4 regions of the Bradyrhizobium sp. Crot121 genome follow, and region 4 is predicted to be linked to each of the others. Evidence: predicted binding sites of a transcription regulator. Region 4 holds the regulator's gene; each other region holds the start of a gene.
The links. Region 4 encodes PhoB, which activates phosphate uptake and scavenging genes when phosphate is short. Its sites were predicted from a motif close to TGTCATNNANCTGTCAT; they were not measured.

Region 1: the regulator PhoB is predicted to act here: its motif matches at 2,137-2,153, upstream of AC5ZGW_RS03115 (STN domain-containing protein).
Region 2: the regulator PhoB is predicted to act here: its motif matches at 1,961-1,977, upstream of AC5ZGW_RS02870 (STN domain-containing protein).
Region 3: the regulator PhoB is predicted to act here: its motif matches at 2,175-2,191, upstream of AC5ZGW_RS17985 (STN domain-containing protein).

What each region holds. Positions count from the first base shown of each region.
Region 1 covers NZ_JCAMOR010000002.1:194,341-199,461, forward strand. The annotation lists gene AC5ZGW_RS03100 (class I adenylate-forming enzyme family protein) at 1-602, shown strand, start outside; gene AC5ZGW_RS03105 (SDR family NAD(P)-dependent oxidoreductase) at 599-1,360, shown strand; gene AC5ZGW_RS03110 (Lrp/AsnC family transcriptional regulator) at 1,611-2,075, shown strand; gene AC5ZGW_RS03115 (STN domain-containing protein) at 2,398-3,048, shown strand; gene AC5ZGW_RS03120 (RNA polymerase sigma factor) at 3,045-3,560, shown strand; gene AC5ZGW_RS03125 (FecR family protein) at 3,661-4,659, shown strand; gene AC5ZGW_RS03130 (filamentous hemagglutinin family protein) at 4,824-5,121, shown strand, end outside.
Region 2 covers NZ_JCAMOR010000002.1:129,445-134,565, reverse strand. The annotation lists gene AC5ZGW_RS02880 (FecR family protein) at 1-493, opposite strand, end outside; gene AC5ZGW_RS02875 (RNA polymerase sigma factor) at 483-1,073, opposite strand; gene AC5ZGW_RS02870 (STN domain-containing protein) at 1,143-1,859, opposite strand; gene AC5ZGW_RS02865 (response regulator transcription factor) at 2,622-3,314, opposite strand; gene AC5ZGW_RS02860 (tetratricopeptide repeat protein) at 3,697-5,121, opposite strand, start outside.
Region 3 covers NZ_JCAMOR010000018.1:79,629-84,749, reverse strand. The annotation lists gene AC5ZGW_RS17995 (PQQ-dependent sugar dehydrogenase) at 26-1,390, opposite strand; gene AC5ZGW_RS17990 (DUF2231 domain-containing protein) at 1,387-1,857, opposite strand; gene AC5ZGW_RS17985 (STN domain-containing protein) at 2,353-3,066, shown strand; gene AC5ZGW_RS17980 (RNA polymerase sigma factor) at 3,340-3,894, shown strand; gene AC5ZGW_RS17975 (hypothetical protein) at 3,982-4,116, opposite strand; gene AC5ZGW_RS17970 (FecR family protein) at 4,289-5,121, shown strand, end outside.
Region 4 covers NZ_JCAMOR010000006.1:53,033-58,153, forward strand. The annotation lists gene AC5ZGW_RS08550 (aspartate aminotransferase family protein) at 1-382, opposite strand, end outside; gene AC5ZGW_RS08555 (GcrA family cell cycle regulator) at 881-1,396, shown strand; gene phoB (phosphate regulon transcriptional regulator PhoB) at 1,518-2,225, opposite strand; gene phoU (phosphate signaling complex protein PhoU) at 2,342-3,058, opposite strand; gene pstB (phosphate ABC transporter ATP-binding protein PstB) at 3,070-3,891, opposite strand; gene pstA (phosphate ABC transporter permease PstA) at 3,888-4,733, opposite strand; gene pstC (phosphate ABC transporter permease subunit PstC) at 4,735-5,121, opposite strand, start outside.

The DNA of each region.
Region 1 (5,121 bases), on a different contig from region 4:
AAGCCGGGCCGGCAGTGTTTGGACCGCATCCGAAGGGCATTCCAACGCCGCCGCTCGCGCTCGGCTATCCCATCGATCCCGAGGCAGTCAAGCTCATCAATGGTACCGAGAATGAGGGTGTGCTGTTGATGCGCAATCCTGCGCTGATGGATCATTATCACAACCTGCCGCAGCAGACGGCGAAGGCGATCACCGACGGCTGGTATTACAGCGGCGACGTGATGCGTCGCGACGAGAACGGCTTCTACTATTTCGTCGGCCGTGCCGACGACATGTTCGTCTGCTCGGGCGAGAACGTCTATCCCGGCGAGGTCGAGAAGTTGCTGGAGCGTCATCCGCAGGTGCAGCAGGCGGTGGTGGTGCCGCTGCCGGACGAGGAGCGCAGCCAGGTCCCGGTCGCCTTCATCGTCACCCGCGCCGACGCCAAGCCGACCGTGGACGATATCCGGAAATTCACGATTGCCAATGGACCGGCCTATCAACATCCGCGCCGCATCGAATTCGTCAATGAATTGCCCTGGGCCGGCACCAACAAGATCGACCGCAAATCGCTGATTGATCGCGCCCGCCAGCTCGAGGCAGCGAAAGGCTGGTCCGTGTGAGCGCGCTGGCAGGCAAGATTGCATTGGTCACCGGCGCGAGCCGCGGCATCGGGCAGGCGATCGCACTCAGGCTCGCCGGGGACGGTGCGATCGTTGCAGTTCATTATCACTCTGCCGAGGGTGCCGCGCGCGCTACCGTCGACGAGATTGTCGCTGCCGGTGGAGCTGCGTTTGCACTGCAGGCCGATCTGTCGGCGCGTGGCGGTGCTGTAGCTCTTGCCGCAAAGTTCACCGCGGAACTAACCGAGCGATACGGTAAGACAGCGTTCGATATCCTCGTCAACAACGCCGGTGTCGGCAAGCGTGCGACGATCGAGGAGATCACGGAAGAAGATTTTGAGCTTCTGTTGGAGACCAACCTCAAATCGCCGTTCTTTCTGATCAAGGCTCTGCTGCCCCACTTGCGCGATGGTGGCCGCATCATCAACATTTCGTCGATGGGAACGCGCGCCGCTTATCCCGTCATGGCGGGCTATGCGCCGACGAAAGCGGGCCTGGAGGCGTTGAGCCGTCTGCTCGCTGTTCATCTCGGCGGGCGGCAAATCACGGTGAACTCCGTGATGCCGGGCGCCACTGCGACCGACATGAACGCGAATGCGCGCGACCCTGTCGCCAGCCGCGAAGTTGCCAATTCGATTGCGCTTGGGCGCGTCGGCCAGCCGGCCGATATCGCCAAAGTCGTCGCGTTCCTGGCGTCCGACGACGCTGGCTGGGTCACTGGCCAACAGATCGACGCCAGCGGCGGCCAGCGGCTGTAAGCCGCACTGCCGCCGGAACAGGCAAGGATTGGCCGCTTTAGCCGTCCGATGCCTCGCCTGGCGGGCTTTTCATCAGCAGATTTTCCATGAGGGGCCTGGCTCGTGGCAGGGAGGTTACACGCTGCCGCGAGATTGTACAGCGCTTGATGAAAGTTCATGCTAGCCGTGGCGTGTGTATGACAATAACGTTCTTCAAACAAGGTTCATGACAACCAAAATATTCTTTCCCCTCCTGGATTTGGAGGTTTGCATGCTCGACGACTTCGACCGCAAGATCTTGGCGACGCTGCAGGTGAATAGCAGCCTCTCAATGCAGGAGATTGCCGAGCGGGTCGGGTTGAGTTCGACGCCCTGCTGGCGGCGGATCCAGAAGCTTGAGAGCTCCGGCTACATCAAACGCCGGGTGGCGCTGTTGGACGCGGAAAAGCTGAACCTTGGCGTCAGCGTCTTCATCGCGGTCAAGACCAACCAGCACAATGCGGAATGGGCGCAGAAATTCCGGAAAATCGTCACGAGCTTTCCAGAGGTCGTGGATTTCTATCGCTTGAGCGGCGACGTCGATTATTTGATCCGAGCCGTCGTGTCTGACATTCGCGCCTATGACGATCTCTACCAGCGATTGATCGCAAAGATTGACCTGCACGACGTCTCATCGATGTTCACGATGGAGCAGATCAAGTCGACCACCGAATTGCCACTCGCGAATCTCGCGTGAGCGACTGAGGCGGGCACTCGCGTGTCTGGGCTGGATCGTCGACACGGATTAGGGCTATGGCTGTCGTCAAACCGTAATATTACGTCACTAGCGTCCGCCGCGCGTTGGCTTGGGATGTGCGCTGACGCGCAATTTGGACCGTCGGCGGGCAGGTCGTAGCGCTGGGAAGCTGGAACGGCTGTCCTGATCTGCGTGGGCGGGGACAGTAGTGATGCTTCGATCGGCCCTAGCCGAACTCAGACCGGATCGCGCCAACCGTGTTGTCGTTACGTCGGCAAATAGGCGACTGGCAGCTTGGGCATGCGCATTGGCCGTCGCGGGCATGGCTGCGGGTATCGACGTGGCCGCGGCTCAGACCAGGCCAGCGAATGCGCCGATCCAATTCAATATCCCCTCGCAACCACTCGCCGCCGCGCTCAATCGCTATGTCGATGCGACCGGACGCGACGCCCTCTACGACACGAGCCTTGCGGCCGGCCGCCTCTCCGGCGATGTCCAGGGCGTGTTTGCACCGGACGAGGCGCTCCGAAAGCTGTTGTCTGGCACCGGTTTGGCTGCCGAGTTCGTGGCCGAGACGACTTTCGTGCTGTTGCCGGAGCCACTCGCCACTCAGCAGGCGGCGCAGCAAACACGATCGCCAGAACATCGGCGTTACTATGGACAGATTCAGGCGAGCATTGCGGATGCTCTTTGCCGATCGGGCGGCGCGCGTCCCGGCAGCTATCGCTTCGCCACTGTGTTCTGGATCGCGCCAGACGGCACCGTCCAGAGATCCCAACGTATCGGGTCCACCGGCAAGCCTGACGCTGATGACCGGATTGATGCAACCTTGCGCAGCGTGCGCTTCGACGAGCCACCGCCGGCGGGCTTTCTGCAGCCGGTCTTGATCTTGATTGTGCCGCAAGGACCCGGCGTGGCGCAGGGGTGCGGCAAGGCCGATTCCAACCTCCGATCGGCTGGGACCCGGCCATGACCGAGACCGCCTTGACGATCATCCGCCGGCTGTTTGTCGATCGCTATGACGACCTCAAGGCGCGTTTGACTCAACGCCTCGGCTCGGCCGATCTCGCCGGCGATGCGATGCAGGATACATGGTTGCGCCTGTCGCGCGCGGAATCGATTGGCGCCGTACAAAGCCCGCGCAGCTATCTCTTCCGGATCGCGCTGAACGTGGCAGAGGATCGCCGCCTGATGGAGAGGCGTCAACGCATATCGGCGATCGAGATCGAAAGCCTGCTTGAGCTGCCCGATCATGCGCCGACGCCTGAGCAAACCATGTTGGCGCGGTCTGACCTGGAGGCGTTCGAGGCGATCGTCAACGAACTCCCCGGGCGGCGCCGGGTGATCTTTCTGGCGGCCCGGGTCGGCAATGTTCCCCGCCAGGAAATCGCCGATCGGCTCAGCATCTCCCGGCAGCTCGTTGCGAAAGAACTCCGGTTGGCACTCGAACATTGCCTGGCGCGCTATAAGGAATTGAAGGGTTGAGCGTGCACTTTCGGTCGCCGAGAATCGTCTTAGAGGTAAGAATTCCTGCGATCGTCGCTTGCTTTCTCACGGAGGCAGCGGCGAAAGGCATAACATTGAGATGAGCAAGGCACACCCTGGTTTGGATCCGGTGGAGCGGGAAGCGGTCGACTGGCTGCAGAAGCTCACATCCGGAGAGATGACGCCGAAGGACGTGGCGGCGCTGGAACTCTGGCGCGCGCGCAGTCCTCTGCATGAAGCTGCCTTTTTGGAGACGAAGCGCCTATGGCATACGGCTGGTGTCGCCGGCGATGCTCTGTCGGGTCCGGGTGAAAGCTTCCTAGCCAGGCTCGATGCGCTGGGACGGCGCCGCAGGATGAACCGTCGCGCGGTATTGAGCGCCGGCGTCGCGGCACTTGCCGCGGCGTCGGTCTACGGCGTGCTCAACCCGCCGTTCGGATTTTGGCCGTCATTATCCGAACTCAATTCGGATTACCGCACGGGCACCGGCGAGCAACGCCATGTCACATTCGCCGGCGACGTGGCGATCGGCCTGAACACGCAGACGAGCCTGGCCGTCCGTCCTGCGGAAGGAATCGAAGATCGCATCGAGTTGATCTCCGGCGAGGCATCGTTTGCAACATCGATGCGCCCGGCGCGATCGCTCGTGGTCCTGGCGGCGCACGGCAGGACGATCGCCGAATCCGGCCGGTTCGATGTCCGCTACACCGCAAGCGGCGAGCGGTCCCCGGTCAGCGTGACCTGTTTCGACGGCGCGGTGCGGATCGAACGTGGAGCCGACGTTGTGGCCCTGCGACCTGGCCAGCGCGTGCGCTATGATCTTGCGGGACTGAGCGAGATTGCCGCAGTCGATCCGCAGCTAGCCTCGGAGTGGCAGCGCGGCATCGTCGAATTCCGCGGCACGCCGCTCGTCGAAGCCGTGGAAGAAATCAATCGATATCGACCCGGCCGCATCATCTTGATGAACGCGGCCTTGGGCCAGAAACAGCTCAGCGGTCGCTTTCGTATCGATCAGATGAATGAGGCGCTGCTGGGATTGGGGCGCGCGTTCGGCGCAAAACTGCAGCGGTTGCCGGGTGGAATCGTGCTGCTGAGCTGATTCGGACGGGACGGGTAAAAAATTTCTCAAAAAAATCTTCCGAAAGCGTAGTCAACGGCCACTCGGGATTCGGTCTTAGCGGTGAGACCTCTCTTGACCCCCGAGGCGGCGGCGACTTCCGGCTGCAGCGTCAGGGGCGTACCGTCGTCTGAAGGAGCCGCCCGATGTCCGCCCGTTCACCCTCGACCGCTAATGGTCCCATGCGCCGCCATGCCCGTCACGCGGCGCTGCGAACCGGCGTCAGCGTGGTGGCGCTGTTCCTGGCCAATACTGCAGTGGAGGCACGTCCATTAGGCGGACAGGCACCGACACCATCGGCGGCGGCGATGGCTGCATCGCAGTCGGCGGCGCAGGACGCGGCGACGGTCGCCAAGCAAAGCCAGGATGCGATGGCGCGGGCCACGCGCGCCATCCAGGCGATGCAGGCGGTGCAGGACGCGGCGCGCAGCGCGGCGCAGGCCG
Region 2 (5,121 bases), on a different contig from region 4:
GCGCCTCGCCCGAGATCAGCTCGATCCCCGCGGCCTCCTTCGCAACCTGTCGCAGCGCAATGCTGGTTTGGGTATTCATCTCGACGAAGGTCGTGTCGGCCACCACAATACGCCGCCGCTCGCCGGTGTGCGTCCGATAGTCGGCCGCCATTTCCGACCAGGATGGCCAGAGGCCGAGCGGCGGCTGCACGACGAAATATGCTGCGCTCGCGGCGATGGCGGCGGCCCCGCCGCCGAGCACGGCACGACGTGACATCGAGATAGAGGAGAACGTCCGCGCGGCCGGGCGTTTCCCCTCAAACGCCTCCGGCCCCAAGGCCTCCCACATCCGCGCGGCCTTCATAAACGCGGTGCGATGCGCCGGATCACACTCGATCCACACCTTGCCGTCCCGCACGTCAGCAGGTCCTGCCTCCCCCGAGGTGAAACGGACCAGCCAATCGTGCGCTTCGCGCTCGATCCGGTCCAGCTTTTCGCGTGGGCTATCGGTCATCCCTGTCATCAATACGCTTGTTGGCCTCCTGTCCATGCGATTGCTGAACGGGCTGAGGGCCGAATCTTTGCACGAGTTGCCGATCCAGACGAAGCGCGCAATGGGCTAACGCATGCTTCAACTCGATCTCAACCAATCTTTGTGATATCTCTAACTGTACTGCAATTGCGTGCAGGGTTTTTCCTTCAACGCGCGCTGCATGCAGGATAGCGCGCCGTCGCGGGGTTAATTCCCGGATCGCCTGTTGAAAGGCTTCGAGCTCGATCTTCGCTTCCAGACTTCGTTGGGGACCGGGCGCTTCATCGGCAATGTCGAAGGCGTTCTTCGCGTCATCGAGCGAAACCGTGTGTTTTTCCGAGTGCAGTTTCCTCAGGGCGATATTTTTGGCCATGCGCAGCAAGTAAGAGCGCGGCTGCTGCACCGGCGGCAGATCCGCGCCCCGGCAAAGCTCCATATACGTGTCCTGCAAGGCGTCACCGGCAAGCTCCACCGAATTCAATCGACGGGCCAACCTGGCTCGCAAATCATCATAGCAGAGTGTCAAAAAACGGCGCAATTCGGCGCGGCTGCTGTGGGTCATGCGGGATCGCGACTCTGGACCCTTGTCCCGCGAGCATCGTACGCGCCCGCTGTCTCGCGCACCGACATGCTAGCGCCCGGCCTTCTGGTCGACGGGTGATGCGCAGAGCCTCGCATCGGCCGCTGCTCCCGGCAGCGCAACCATGGTGATCGGCTGCGGCATCTGCGCCGGTGGCGGTTCGGTCATGCGTGACTTGCCAAGCGTCGCCAACAGCATCCGGTGACTTGCCTGTTCGCCGGCCGATCCGTCGAGCTCTGCGTGCTGCACCAATCCCGACGAACTGATCCACAGCTTGATCACCAGCCGATAACTCACGGGACGCGTGTCGGGATACCGGCACAGAATGCGCAGGATGTCGTCTTGCACCACGGCGAAATAGCGCTGATATTGGCTATCCCGGGCGATCCGTGCCGTGGCGAACGCATGCGCCGTATCGTCGCCGGGATGAATCAGCAGGTAGCTGTTTTCGCGCGCGCGCAGTGGGACGAGTTCTGTCCCTGCGAGCAGGTCCCTGAGAGCATCGTCACGCGCAAGGACGCCGGTGACCGCAGAAGATCGCCGTCCGATCGCCGCTGCGCCGTCGTAATACACCTCGGTCCCGGTCGCCGCGCAGAACGCGTCTATGGCAGACGCCAGAGGTTGCGCGGGGATGTCGAAGGAAGTCGCTCCCGCCGGCGATGCATGCGACAGAGCCAAAACCATCATCGAATGCGCGACAACAACGGCAAGATCCCGTGTGATCACACACTTGCACCAGCTGACGATGTTCATGAAATGCTGGTTCATCTAGGCAAACACGAGACTCACGGATGGCTGCGGGTCGATCCGTTACGAATTGAACCAGACGCCGGTCAATCAGAAACTCCTCCCAACTTACGACGCTGCGCAAGACGGTATTGTGACACGCCTCGACTACGGACCTAGTGTCACCCAATGCTAAACGCCGTCGTTTACTCGAAAGGCGTCGTCTCATCCCGAACTAGTCATCGATTTCGGTACTTGATGCGCGGCGCTGTATCAAGCCTTGAAGAGGTAAATTTGCACCTCTTGCGCAAGATATGCTGACATGATGCCGCCGCAACGGGCCTCACTGATCCCTACCTGGAGCGATTGTTTGGAGCACCTTAACGACATAGCGCTGTCGTCGAGGTCTTGAAGGTCGAGAGCTTCCGGCGGTACGGCGGAGGCGATCGGCGAGACTCACGAAGTCAAGTGTGATCCGGCCGCGCGGATCATCAGCCGCGCGAGGCTGTCGAAAGTTGAAAGAGGAAAGCCGAACTATTCCGATCGCGGGCAAGATTGCTCGCGGGCTCGGGCTAAGCCTTTCTTTGATCGTTGGAGGCGCTGAAGCATCCGGTGGCGCGATCCGGGTAGTGCCATCCAGCGCTCGATTGACGTTCGTAGACAAAGCAAACGGCTTTGAGCACGAGTTGCCTTCACCGCCTTCAGATATTCCAGGTATCGAGGTGCTGCGCCACGAGATCGCGCGTGAAAAGGCTGGTGTAGGTCGTACACCTCGACCTCGGTCCGAGACCCAACTGTGAAGTCTCAAGCAGAGGGCCGGACACAGAATCCCACACCGCGAACTGTATGAATGATTGGATAGGCTTGTTCGCTGTCGATCTTTCTTCGCAGACGTCCGACGTAGACATCAATAAGATTCGTCGCAGGATCGAAATGCAGACCCCAGACGTGCTGCAGCAGCAGACTTCGAGTGATGACTTCGCCGGTATGGCGAGCAAGATACTCCAGGAGTCTGAATTCCCGGGGCCTTAGCCCGATCTGTCGGCCGGCCCGGGACGCGGTTCGAGCCACGAGATCCATCTCCAGATCGCCGACCCGCAGTACGGTTTCCTGGTGAACAGAAGTGCCACGCCGCGACAGCGCATCAACACGAGCAAGCATTTCTGCGCAGGCGAACGGCTTCACGAGGTAGTCGTCGGCGCCTGCACGCAGACCGTCCACGCGATCAGCAACTGCACCGAGCACACTGATGATCAATACGGGAGTCCCGATTCCGTCTTGCCTGAGACGGCGGATGACTTCGATCCCGTCGATGCCCGGCAAAATGCGATCGACGGTCATCACGACATATTCGGCGGCGCGACCAAAGCTTAGCCCCTTCTCGCCGTCGGACGCGATCGTGACGTCATAGCCAGCGGCACCCAGGCAGCTACCAAGCTCCCTGGCGGTCCACCAATCATCCTCGATGACGAGAACACGACGCGCGCAGTTCGGCATGACATCACCTCCACCGCGGGTTGCGGGCTTCGGGATCGTGTCGGTCGCATTGAGACGTCAATGCACTAACACCGCCGCTGGTGGACAATTCCGCAAGCACTTGGAGAGGACCGATCATTTAGGACATTGGTGGGATCGAGTGGGTACGAAGCCTGACCATTCGCAGTAGCCGCGGTTCGATTCACGCGTTCAGCCTTACAATTGGATCGAGTGTGCCGGCGTGGCTTTGCTCGAAAGGGCGAACTGTTAGTGCTAGACGCTTGGCCGGCCGCTCCGTCGATCAGTGGTGGCGCGGTGCACTCGGTGAATTGCCGCGACAATGGTATGATAATACCTACAATACGTATAGCGATTTTTCACGCGCAGACTGTTTAAGGCTGCATCAGTGATCCGCGAGATCCGTGACATGACGTGCCTGTTCGCATGGTTGCGTCGGCAGCATGGGGCGAATGGATGCGAGATCGAGCTCTGCGTCCGCCAGCCCCTGAGCTGCCGCACGCCCTAGCCATAGACGTGCCGCTTCCGGATCGCGCTCGCCGGCCAGCCCGCGCGCTAAATATCGACCCAGCATTTTCTGAGCTTCCGCATGCCCCCGCTCAGCGGCCGCTCGGAACCAGTGCTTCGCGACCGTACGGTCGGTCGGCACGTCATATCCACCGCCATTCAGCAAGCCTAGCGCGAACATGGCGCCAACATGACCCTTGCCGGCAGCCTTCTCGAACAACACCGTTGCCGCGAGAGGATCGCGCGGTCCGCCCCGGCCGTTCACCATCATTTCCGCCAGGGCCGCTTCGGCGTCGGCGATGCCGACCGCGGCGGCGCGCGAAATCCACGCGCGGCCCGCTTCGGCGTTTGCCTCGATGCCACGTCCATCGACAAGCATGCGGCCATACCAGTACTGCGCGTTCGCGACTTCGTCAGCCGCTCGGCGCAGATACTGAGTCGCCTGCCACTCGTCGCGCTCAACGCCAACGCCATCCGCCAGACAGAGCCCGTAGTTGAGTGCCGCCACCAGATCGCCGGCCGCGGCTGCCTGCTCGAGCCAATGGCGCGCCTTAGCCAGATCTTCGGGGTTCCCATCACCGACACCTCGCAGCAGAAGGTTCGCGAGATCCACCCGGGCCTGCAGATCGCCGGCGTCAGCGGACATCCGGAGCCAGCTCGCCGCCTCTCTCGGATCGCGCGCCACCCCGGCGCCGGTCAGATAAAGCAAGCCAAGCGCCCGCGCCGCCGTGTGGTGGCCGGCCTCTGCCGCACGGCGGAACCAGATCGCCGCCTCTGCGTAGTTGGGCGGCAGCGAGCCGCCCCTGACGTATAAGTCGCCGACAAGCGCCGCCGCATCCGGATCACCAGCTAACGCCGCCCTGCGCAGCCACGACTCGCCTTCTGCCGGGTTTGGCTTGACTCCAAGCCCGCACATCAGTGCGCGTCCCCAGCTTGCCTGGCCGGAGCGATGGCCCTTGACGGCCGCCTGCCGGTAGAGCTCGGCCGCGACCGCGAGATCGCGTTCCGTTCCGACCCCGCGTTCGGTCATCACACCAAGCAGATAAATCGCCGGTAGCAACCCTGCCTGTGCCGCACGCCGGAGATTTTCGACCACCTTGCGCCGCCCTTCGTCATCGGTGACCGACCGCGCCAGCGACTGTGCGTATCCCAGCGCGCCCTGAGGACAACCGGCTTCGGCAGCGCGCTGATACCACCCGCGCGCCTCCTCCAGGTTGCGCATCGATTCCGGGCCGGAGCTCAAAACGTAAGCAAGCACAGCCTGTCCGTCTGCGGAGCCATGCTCGGCTGCCCGCCGCGCCCA
Region 3 (5,121 bases), on a different contig from region 4:
CTTGCTCCTTGGGCTCCTCTAGCGCTTATGTGTCCGACTTGGTTTGGGCCGCTGGGCTCGTGGCGGACACCCGCCACACCGTGTTTCCGACATCGTCGGCGATCAGCAGTGCACCCGCCCGATCGATCGCGAGGCCAACCGGCCTGCCGCGCGCGTGGTCGTCCGCACTGAGGAATCCCGTGACGACGTCCTGCGCCGGACCGGATGGCTTGCCGCCGCTAAACGGCACGAACACCACCTTGTAGCCGTTGAGCGGGGTTCGGTCCCAGCTACCATGCTCGGCGACGAATGCACCTCCATGATATTGCGCTGGAAGGTTGTTGCCTGTGTACATGGCGAGGCCGAGCGGTGCCACATGCGAACTCAGGGCATAGTCCGGCACGATCGCCTTGGCCACGAGATCGGGGCGTTGCGGCTCGACGCGCGGATCGAGATGCTGGCCGTAGTAGCTGTAAGGCCAGCCATAAAAGCCGCCATCCTGCACCGAGGTCAAATAGTCCGGCACGAGATCGGGACCGATCTCATCGCGTTCGTTGGCGATGGCCCAGAGCTTGCCGGTCTCGGGCTCCCACTGCAGCCCGGTGGGATTGCGCACGCCGCTGGCGAAGATGCGATGGGCGCCGCTCGCGCGGTCGATCTCCCAGATCGCGGCTCTCTCGTACTCGGCCTGGATGCCGTTCTCGGTGATGTTGCTGTTCGAGCCGACACCGACATAGAGCTTTGCGCCGTCGGGGCTCGCGAGCAAGGTCTTGGTCCAGTGATGGTCGATAGGCCCGCCGGGAAGATCGGTCAGCTTGGTGCCTGATGCAGTGATGCTGGTTTGTCCATCCTCGTACGGATATCGCACGATCGCATCGGTGTTCGCGACGTAGAGATCGTGGCCGACCAGAGCGACGCCAAACGGTGAGTTGAGGTGGTCGAGAAACACGGTGCGGAGATCGGGAATGCCGTCGCCATTGGTGTCGCGCAGCAGCGTGATGCGATTTGCATCCTCAGCCTTGGCGCCGGCGAACCATTGCACCCAGCCGGTGACGAGATCCTTGGGCCGGAAGACCGGGGCCTTCGGGCCGTTGCTTTCGACCACCAGCACGTCGCCGTTCGGCAGCACGTAAAGCGATCGCGGATGTTGGAACCCCGTGGCCAATGCACGGACCTGCAACCCTTCCGCCACCTTCGGCGTTTCGTCACCCCACGGAGCTGGCCGCGCAATCCTGATCGGCGGCAGCAGATATTGCTGCACCTCCGGCAAGTACGGATGGGCGCCGATCTGCCTTGCGGGATTCCCGCCGCTGTCGTCACAGCCCGCAAGACTCAAGGCAGCAGCGGCGACAGCCACGGTGGCAAAGCGCGGCAGGTTCGTCGCACGGGCAAGATTGAGCAAGCTGGTCATTCGACTGCTCCTGCGCGATCGCCATAGGTCAAGCCCCAGCCTCCCACCGCCAGCGACAGCAGGAGGATCGTGACGAGTCCCGAGAGCGCGAGGCCGGTCGGCACGACAGCGGTGTAACCATCGCGGCTGTGAACGAGGACATTCACGATCGAGAGCACGATCGCGACGACATAGGTGAGTGCACGAAACCAGGCCGGCCTCTGCCTGTCGATCAGGAGATCGATCACGGCGGCGATGGCCGCAAGCGCCGCGATCACCAATCCGGCCGCAATCAGCCAGACCGAAAATCTTTCCCACATCACCAGCGCAGTTCGCCAATAGGCGAGATCGGTGACGAAGGCGCCGATCAAGTAGGCGACCGAAAACGGCAGCAGCACTTGATGGATGGCGTGCCGGCGGGGCGCAACCACCGGCACCGCTTCAGTTTCGACTGTGGAGTTGGTGTAGGCCACCGCGATCTGTGTCATACTTCGATCCTCACCATCGTGTGCAAGTGCGCGGCTTTGCGCCGACGCCTGCTTTGCGAGGCAACTTTCGATCTGTTCGATATGCCGGAGCGCTTCGCAGCTCCCATACATTGCAGATGGGAAAGTGGGGCGCGCTTTCAAAAGCACGCGTTCGAAACTGACGGTAAATCCTCTGTGACCTTACCCGCTGAGCTCGGCCGGCTCGCGAAACCTATCCGAGCTGCTTCCCGCGTCATCGTCTCGAGGCGCGCGCTCGTTCGGCCGCGGCGGTATCGGCTGATGTGCCAAGGTCGGGCAGGTGACGCCGTCAGGCAATCTGTCATATGGTTGACATAGGAAGGTACGATGTGAGGACCGAGGGATGGCGCGACCTCCGGGATCTGCTTGCGCGAAATCGAAGGCCCTTGCGAGGAAGTAGCCGGCGAGACGGCTCAGTTGTCAGTGATGCTAAGTATTGGCCAAATCGCTTCGTCCCGGGCGCAAGTCCGGCAGAGGATGAACTTACCCCGCCTCGGCGCCTGGACCTTGGCGAAGGTCGTGGCGGTACTTGTCATTCTGGTCGGGGTTACCGTCGCATCTGGAAACGAGCGGACGCCGCCGGTCGGGCTCATGACGTTCAATATCCCGGCGCAGCCACTGATCGACGCGCTGCAGGCGTACAGCCAGCAGGCCGGCGTCCAGGTGATGTTCGAAACGACCTCGGCAGCCGGCTTCCGTTCGCTGTCGGTCAACGGCGAGTTTACGCCGCAGGCCGCGCTGCTGATGCTCCTGGCCGATACTGACCTGAGGGTTCGCTATAGCCGATCCAATGCCGTGACGCTCGCGCCGGCGTCCGTGCCGGATCCGGACGAGCCGCGCATCCATCCCCCAGTCTCCGCGGACATAACGCTTGGAACGTTACGCGTTCGCGGTACGACCGACGCTCCCGATCGCAATCTGGGAGAATATATCAGCCTCCTGCAATCGGACATTCAGAAGGCGCTCAAGAAGGGCGGGCGGACCAGGCGGGGCGAATATCGGGTCGCGGTCAAACTATGGGTGACGCCGTCCTCGCGAGTCATAGACAGGGCCGAGCTCGACGGTTCGACAGGCGACTTTGATCGGGATAGCTCGATCGCCGAGAGCTTGCGTGGCCTGGTGTTGAGCCAGCAGGCGCCGCCCAACATGCCGCTCCCGATCCGCTTCATGATCTCGATCCACGCGCTGTAGGCGACTAATATAAAGGGTTGCCTCAAGCTCCGGCGACATCTTACTCGATGCTGGGGCGATCAAACGATTCTCGGGGCGCAGCCGTTGCAAGCTTCCGGCTGAATGGCCGCGGTATCTTAATATTCCCGCACCTGTGGTTCGATTGCCGCAATCGCCGACCAGCTTGCGAGTGACTGATGTCCGTCACGCGAGTGTCATCCTCGGTGGATAGGGAAAATAGTGGGACTGACTACGATCTGCGAAACGCAGGGCGTGGCGTTGCGGGGCTGGTAGGTGTCTGATTCGAATAGTAAATCTCTGCGAGAGACAGTCGCAGCTGATTACGAGGGCTTGGCTAGGCGTCTGACGCGTTGCCTTGGCTCCTCGGATTTCGCGCGCGAGGCGCTGCACGAAGCGTTTCTGCGGGTCGATCGAGTATCCGATGCGGTGCCGATTCATAGCCCCGTCGACTATCTGTTTCGTACCGCGCTGAATGTCGCCAAGGATCGGCGCAAAAGCGATCGGCACTTGTTGAACGCCTCGGAAATCGCGGCGATCATGGACGTCATCCCCGACGACCGTCCGGACCCGGCAATGGTGACGGAATCGCGCATCGAGCTGACGGAATTTCAGAAGGCTCTCGCAGAATTGCCCGCCCGGCGGCGCGACGTATTTATCGCAGCCCATCTTGATCATCAGCCCCACCGCGAGATCGCGGATCGGTTTGGCATCAATGTGCGCACGGTCGATTTCGACCTGCAGCATGCCATGGAGCATCTCAGCCGTCGGCTGGGCCGCACCGTTCTCCGGCGTCTCGGGCCGCGTCCAAAGGCGAAGGCCAGCGAGTAGCTTGCGTCTTGGCGAGAGACGTGCTTGTCAGGCTGTCTAGATCATGATCCGATTGGACGGAATCGGATCATGATCTCGTCTCTTTGTTTAAGCATGATCTTCCTGCGCAAACGCTTCGCGTTTGTCGCGAGGGAAAACCGGTTTCCACTTTTCCGGATCATGCTCCAGCGGCATTTTTCCAACGCGCACGGTTGAATGCCGGCGCGGATCGCGAATCTTCAAGAAAAATTTTGAAAGATGCACTTTCTATAGCGACAAAGAGCTTGAAAGTGCGGATAGGCTGCATTTTCGATTCAGTCTTCCTTTGCGTCAATCGTCTATAGAGCATGAGGACGCGGTATTTCTGAGTACGCCGAAGTCATTCGGCGGGAGAATCAACAAAGAGCGATTGGCCTTGACCGCAGGCGACGATATTCCTTCCGAGCTTGACCCGCTGCTGCGGCAGGCGCTTGCGTGGGTTATTCGCCTGCACTCCGGGTCGGCGTCGTCGGACGATGCTGCCGCTTTGGCGCTTTGGCGGCAGCGCAGCGCTGAGCACGAGGCCGCCTTCCGCGATGCCGTGAGGCTGTGGCGCAGTTTCGGCGAGGCGACGCGCGTGCTCGCAAGCCAAGAGCTTGTGAATGTTGAACGCCGCAGTCAACGCGACGCGCGCGACAGGCTCAGCCGCCGGGCGCTGATCGGGGGCGCGATGGCTGCCGCCGCATCGGTGGCCGCCGGATACGTGGTCGTTCGTCCGCCGATGGGGCTATGGCCGTCTTTCGAAGAACTTTCGGCGGACTATCGGACCGGCAAGGGCGAACGGCGCAACATCGCATTGGCCGACAATGTCTCGCTGACGCTCAACACCCAGACCAGCATCGCCGTACGATCCGAGCAGGGGGCTCCGCGCATCGAGCTGATTTCGGGCGAGGCCGCCGTCCAGGCGGAGCGCGACGCGCCCGCGCCACTTGTCATTGATGCCGCCGGAGGCCGGGTCACGGCGCATCGTGCCAGTTTCAATGTGAGATGTCTCGATCGTGCCGTCTCGGTGTCGTGCCTTGAAGGCGCCGTCGAAGTCGAATGGAAAGGACAACGCGTCGCCATTTCGGGCGAGCAGCAGATATCCTATTCGGCGGAGATGGGGCTCGGACGCGCCTCGCAGGCGGATCTGGAACAGGCGAATGGCTGGCGAAAGGGTCTTCTGATTGTCCGCGACTGGCCGGTCAATCGTTTGGTCGAAGAGATCAA
Region 4 (5,121 bases):
TGATGATGCGGTAGCGCTCCGGATGCCCCTTCGAGAAGTGATAGTGACGCACGACCTTGATCACGCCCTCCATCGCTTCCGCGCCGGAATTGCAGAAGAACACCAAGTCCGCAAAACTCTGCTCGCACAGCCGCGCGGCAAGCTTCTCGCCGTCCGGGCTCTTGAACAGGTTCGACATGTGCCAGAGCTTCGTCGCCTGTTCCTGCAGCGCCTTCACCAGATGCGGATGGGCATGGCCGAGCGCGTTCACCGCGACGCCGGAGGTGAAGTCGAGATAACGCTCGCCTTTGGTCGAGATCAGCCAACAGCCTTCGCCGCGTTCGAAGCCGAGATCGGCCCTGGCAAAAACGGGAAGCAGATGCGACGTGGCGCGGTCGGTCATGGCGATCACTGAAGGGTTCAGACAAGCCTTTCAGACAAGCCCCGGCGGCGTGCAGCGATGCAGACACGCGGCTGGAGCTCATCCAGCGAAAACAAAACGTGCCGCCTTTGCAGGGCGGCACGTGAAGGCATTCTATGCGCGCGGCGGGTGCTGTCAATCGCCACGAAGCCGCCAGGCTGCGCTGCAAAGTGCCGGTAATCCGCAGTTTTCCGGTGTGGTGGAAAAGCCCGATTGCAATCCCTAAATGTCGGAACATGTGGACGCATAGGCGCGGACTCTTGCGCCAGAGTCACGCCATATTGTAGCGTCTAGCCTGTCGGGTACGACATCTCGTGCGGCAGTTTTGATCCCTTAGAGTCCTTTGTGTGCGGCGTACACGTTCGGGTGCGGTTTTCGTGCCCGGCGAGCCTTAAGGGATTCTGCCCGCAGGGATTTTTGAGATTAGGCATCGCAGCGCTGTCCCAGGATCGGCCGGCGCAACGCGAAGGGAAAGATGCGATGACGGTATTGACCTGGTCCGACGAACGCGTCGAGCAGTTGAAAAAGCTCTGGGAAGGTGGCCTCTCGGCCAGCCAGATCGCTGCGGAACTGGGCAACGTGACCCGCAATGCGGTGATCGGCAAGGTGCACCGGCTCGGCCTCTCGGGCCGCGCCAAGAGTCCTGCTGCAGCCGCGCCGCGGCAGCGCAAGGCGCGTCCCGCACAGCCGATGATGCGCGTGGCGCGTCCGGTCTCCCGCGGCAACACCGCGCTCGCCCACGCCTTCGAGGTGGAGGTGGAAGCGGACCCTATCGCCTACGACAATGTGGTGCCGATGAGCCAGCGGCTGTCGCTGCTCGAATTGAACGAGGCCACCTGCCACTGGCCGGTCGGCGATCCCTCGAGCCCGGAATTCTTCTTCTGCGGCGGCAAGGCGCTTCCCGGCCTGCCCTATTGCGCGCACCACTCCCGCATCGCCTACCAGCCGGCGGCTGACCGCCGCCGTCCGACGGTCAAGCCGTCACAAGGCAAGTAAGCCGACGACAGATCGTAGCCTGGGTGGAGCGCAGCGCAACCCGGGAACGCTGTATCGGCGGGTCCAAATTTCCCCGGGGTTACGCTTCGCTGCACCCGGGCTACGGATTGAGGTCGCCGGTTTACGACTGCTCGGCCTTCGCGAAGCGATCATCGAGCGCGTAGCCCGCGCCGCGGACGGTACGGATCGGGTCCTGCTCGCGGCCGGGATTGAGCAATTTGCGCAGGCGGCCGATGTGAACGTCGACGGTGCGCTCGTCGATATAGATGTCGCGGCCCCAAACGCTGTCGAGCAGCTGCTCGCGGCTGAACACGCGGCCGGGATGCTCCAGGAAGAACTCCAGCAGGCGATATTCGGTCGGGCCGAGATCGATCGGGCGGCCCGAGCGCGCGACGCGGCGCTTCTCGCGGTCGAGTTCGATGTCGCCATAGGTGAGCACGGTGGCGAGCCGCTCCGGGCTTGCCCGGCGCAACAGGCCCTTCACCCGCGCGAGCAGTTCAGGCACCGAGAACGGCTTGACGATGTAGTCGTCGGCACCGGTCGCCAGCCCCCTCACGCGCTCGCTTTCCTCGCCGCGCGCGGTCAGCATGATGATCGGGAGCTGCTTGGTCTCCGGCCGCGCCCGCAGACGGCGGCACAGCTCGATGCCGGAGAGTCCCGGCAGCATCCAGTCGAGCACGACAAGGTCGGGAATACGTTCCTTGAGCCTTGTGTCCGCATCGTCTCCACGGGCGACCGTTTCGACATCATAGCCTTCTGCATCGAGATTGTAGCGCAACAGCGTCGTCAGCGCTTCTTCGTCTTCGACCACCAGAATGCGTGCGCTCATCGGCTTGGCTTCTCCTATAGCGGGATGACTCTCTGCTTGAATCGTCATCCCACTCTTCCTTTGATGTTTGAGCAGGATCTTGGCTGAAAGCCGGCGTCGACTTTCCGGATGTTGCTCTAGTTGCCCGGAACGGTCGTGGCGAACGTCGTCATATCCCCCTTCGGCCGCTTGTCGGTGATCTGCTGACCCTCGATCATGTAGAAGACCGTTTCCGCGATGTTGGTGGCGTGGTCGCCGATCCGCTCGATATTCTTGGCGCAGAACATCAGGTGGATGCAGAACGAGATGTTGCGCGGATCTTCCATCATGTAGGTGAGGAGCTCGCGGAACAGCGAGGTGCAGATCGCGTCCACCTCCTCGTCGCTCTTCCAGACGTTCATCGCCGCCGGCAGATCGTGCGCGGCATAGGCGTCGAGCACGGACTTGACCTGCGACAGCACGAGGTCGGTCATGTGCTCCAGGCCGCGGATCAGCTTCAGCGGCTGGAAGTCGTTCTCCAGCGCGGCGACGCGCTTGCCCATGTTCTTGGCGAGGTCGCCGATCCGCTCGAGGTCGGTCGCCACCCGCATCGCGCCGACGATCTCGCGCAGGTCGACAGCCATCGGCTGGCGGCGGGCGATCGTCAGCACGGCGCGCTCCTCGATCACGCGCTGCAGGCTGTCGATCTCGATGTCGGAAGCGACGACACGCTTGCCGAGCGCGACGTCGCGGCGGATCAGCGCATCGACGGATTCGGTGATCATCCGTTCGACCAGCCCGCCCATCTCTGCGACCAGACGGGTCAGTTCCTGAAGATCGCTGTCGAATGCCTTGGCGGTATGTTCAGAAGCCATGATGTCCCTCCTCAACCAAACCGGCCGGTGATGTAGTCCTGGGTGCGTCGATCGCTCGGCGAGGTGAAGATCTTGCTGGTGTCGTCGAACTCGATCAGTTCGCCCAGATACATGAACGCGGTCTTGTCGGAGACGCGCGCCGCCTGCTGCATGTTATGCGTGACGATCGCGATCGTGTAGTCCTCCGACAATTCCTGGATCAGCTCCTCGACCTTGGCGGTCGAGATCGGATCGAGCGCCGAGCAGGGCTCGTCGAACAGGATAACTTCGGGCCGCACCGCAACCGTGCGGGCGATGCAGAGGCGCTGCTGCTGGCCGCCGGAGAGGCTCAGGCCGGAGGCGTTGAGCTTGTCCTTGACCTCGTTCCACAGCGCGCCGCCGCGCAGCGCTTTCTCGACGCGGCCGTCCATTTCAGATTTCGAGATCTTCTCGTAAAGGCGGATGCCGAAGGCGATGTTCTCATAGATCGTCATCGGGAACGGCGTCGGCTTCTGGAACACCATTCCGATCCGCGCCCGCAGCAGGTTGAGGTCGAGCTTGGGGTCGAGGATGTTGGTCTGGTCCAGCATCAACTGGCCGGTGGCGCGCTGGCCGGGATACAGGTCGTACATCCGGTTGAAGATCCGGAGCAGGGTCGACTTGCCGCAGCCGGACGGGCCGATAAAGGCGGTGACGCGGTTGGTGCCGAGCGTCAGGTTGATGTTCTTCAACGCATGGTGCTCGCCGTAATAGAAGTTGAGGCTGCGTGCAGTCACCTTTGGCGCCGCTTCCGGCAGCGACTTCTGGGGAATGGCCGCGCTCGGGCTGGTCGTCGATACGGACAGATCGGTCATTTTGCGCTCCTTTCGGCGCCGAGAATGCGCGCGCCGATGTTGAGCGCGAGCACGGTCAAGGTGATAAGCAAGGCCCCGCTCCAGGCGAGCTCCTTCCAATAGGCGTAGGGGCTCTGCACGAAGTTGTTGATGGTCACCGGCAGGTTCGCCATCGTCTTGGTCAGGTTCAGGCTGAAGAACTGATTGGACAGCGCGGTGAACAGCAGCGGCGCGGTCTCACCGGCGACGCGGGCGGTCGCCAGCAGCACGCCCGTGATCAGGCCGGAGCGCGCCGCGCGATAGGCAATCCGCTTGATCACCAGCGAGCGCGGAAGGCCAAGCGCGGAGGCCGCCTCCCGCAGCGGGTTGGGGACGAGCAGCAGCATGTCCTCGGTAGTGCGGAGCACAACCGGGATGACGATCACCGCCAGCGCCAGACAGCCGGCCAGCGCGGAGAAGCCGCCCATCGGCACGACGACCGCGCCATAGATGAACAGGCCGATGATGATCGACGGCGCGCTCAAGAGGATGTCGTTGATGAAGCGGATCACCGAGGTGAGCCGGTCATGCTTGCCGTATTCGGCCAGATAGGTGCCCGCGAACAGGCCGAGCGGCGCGCCGATGCCGACACCGATCACGGTCATGATCACCGAGCCGACGATCGCGTTCAACAGACCGCCATCGGTGGAGCCGGGCGGCGGCGTGTTCTTGGTGAAGACGTCGAGGCTGAGGCCGGCGAGACCGTTGTAGAACAGCGTGAACAGGATCAGCGCCAGCCAGGTCACCCCGAACGCGGCAGCGGCGATGCAAAGCCCGCGGATGATGATGTCGTTGCGGCGGCGTGCTTTGTAAATCGGGTTCATGTCAGTTCCCCGCCTTCCTTTCCAGACGCATCAGCATCAGTCGCGCGCAAGCGAGAACGATGAATGTCAGCACGAACAGCAAGAGGCCGAGCAGGATCAGGCCCGACTGGTGCAATCCGTCACTCTCGGCGAATTCGCTGGCGATCGCCGCCGAGATCGTCGTGCCCGGCGCGAAGATCGAGGAGGAGATGCGGAACGAATTGCCGATGATGAAGGTCACGGCCATGGTTTCGCCGAGGGCGCGGCCGAGCGCCAGCATGATGCCGCCGATCACGCCGACGCGGGTATAGGGGATCACGACGTTGCGGACGACTTCCCAGGTGGTGCAGCCGACCCCGTAGGCCGCCTCCTTGAGGACCGGCGGCACCGTCTTGAACACGTCGACCGA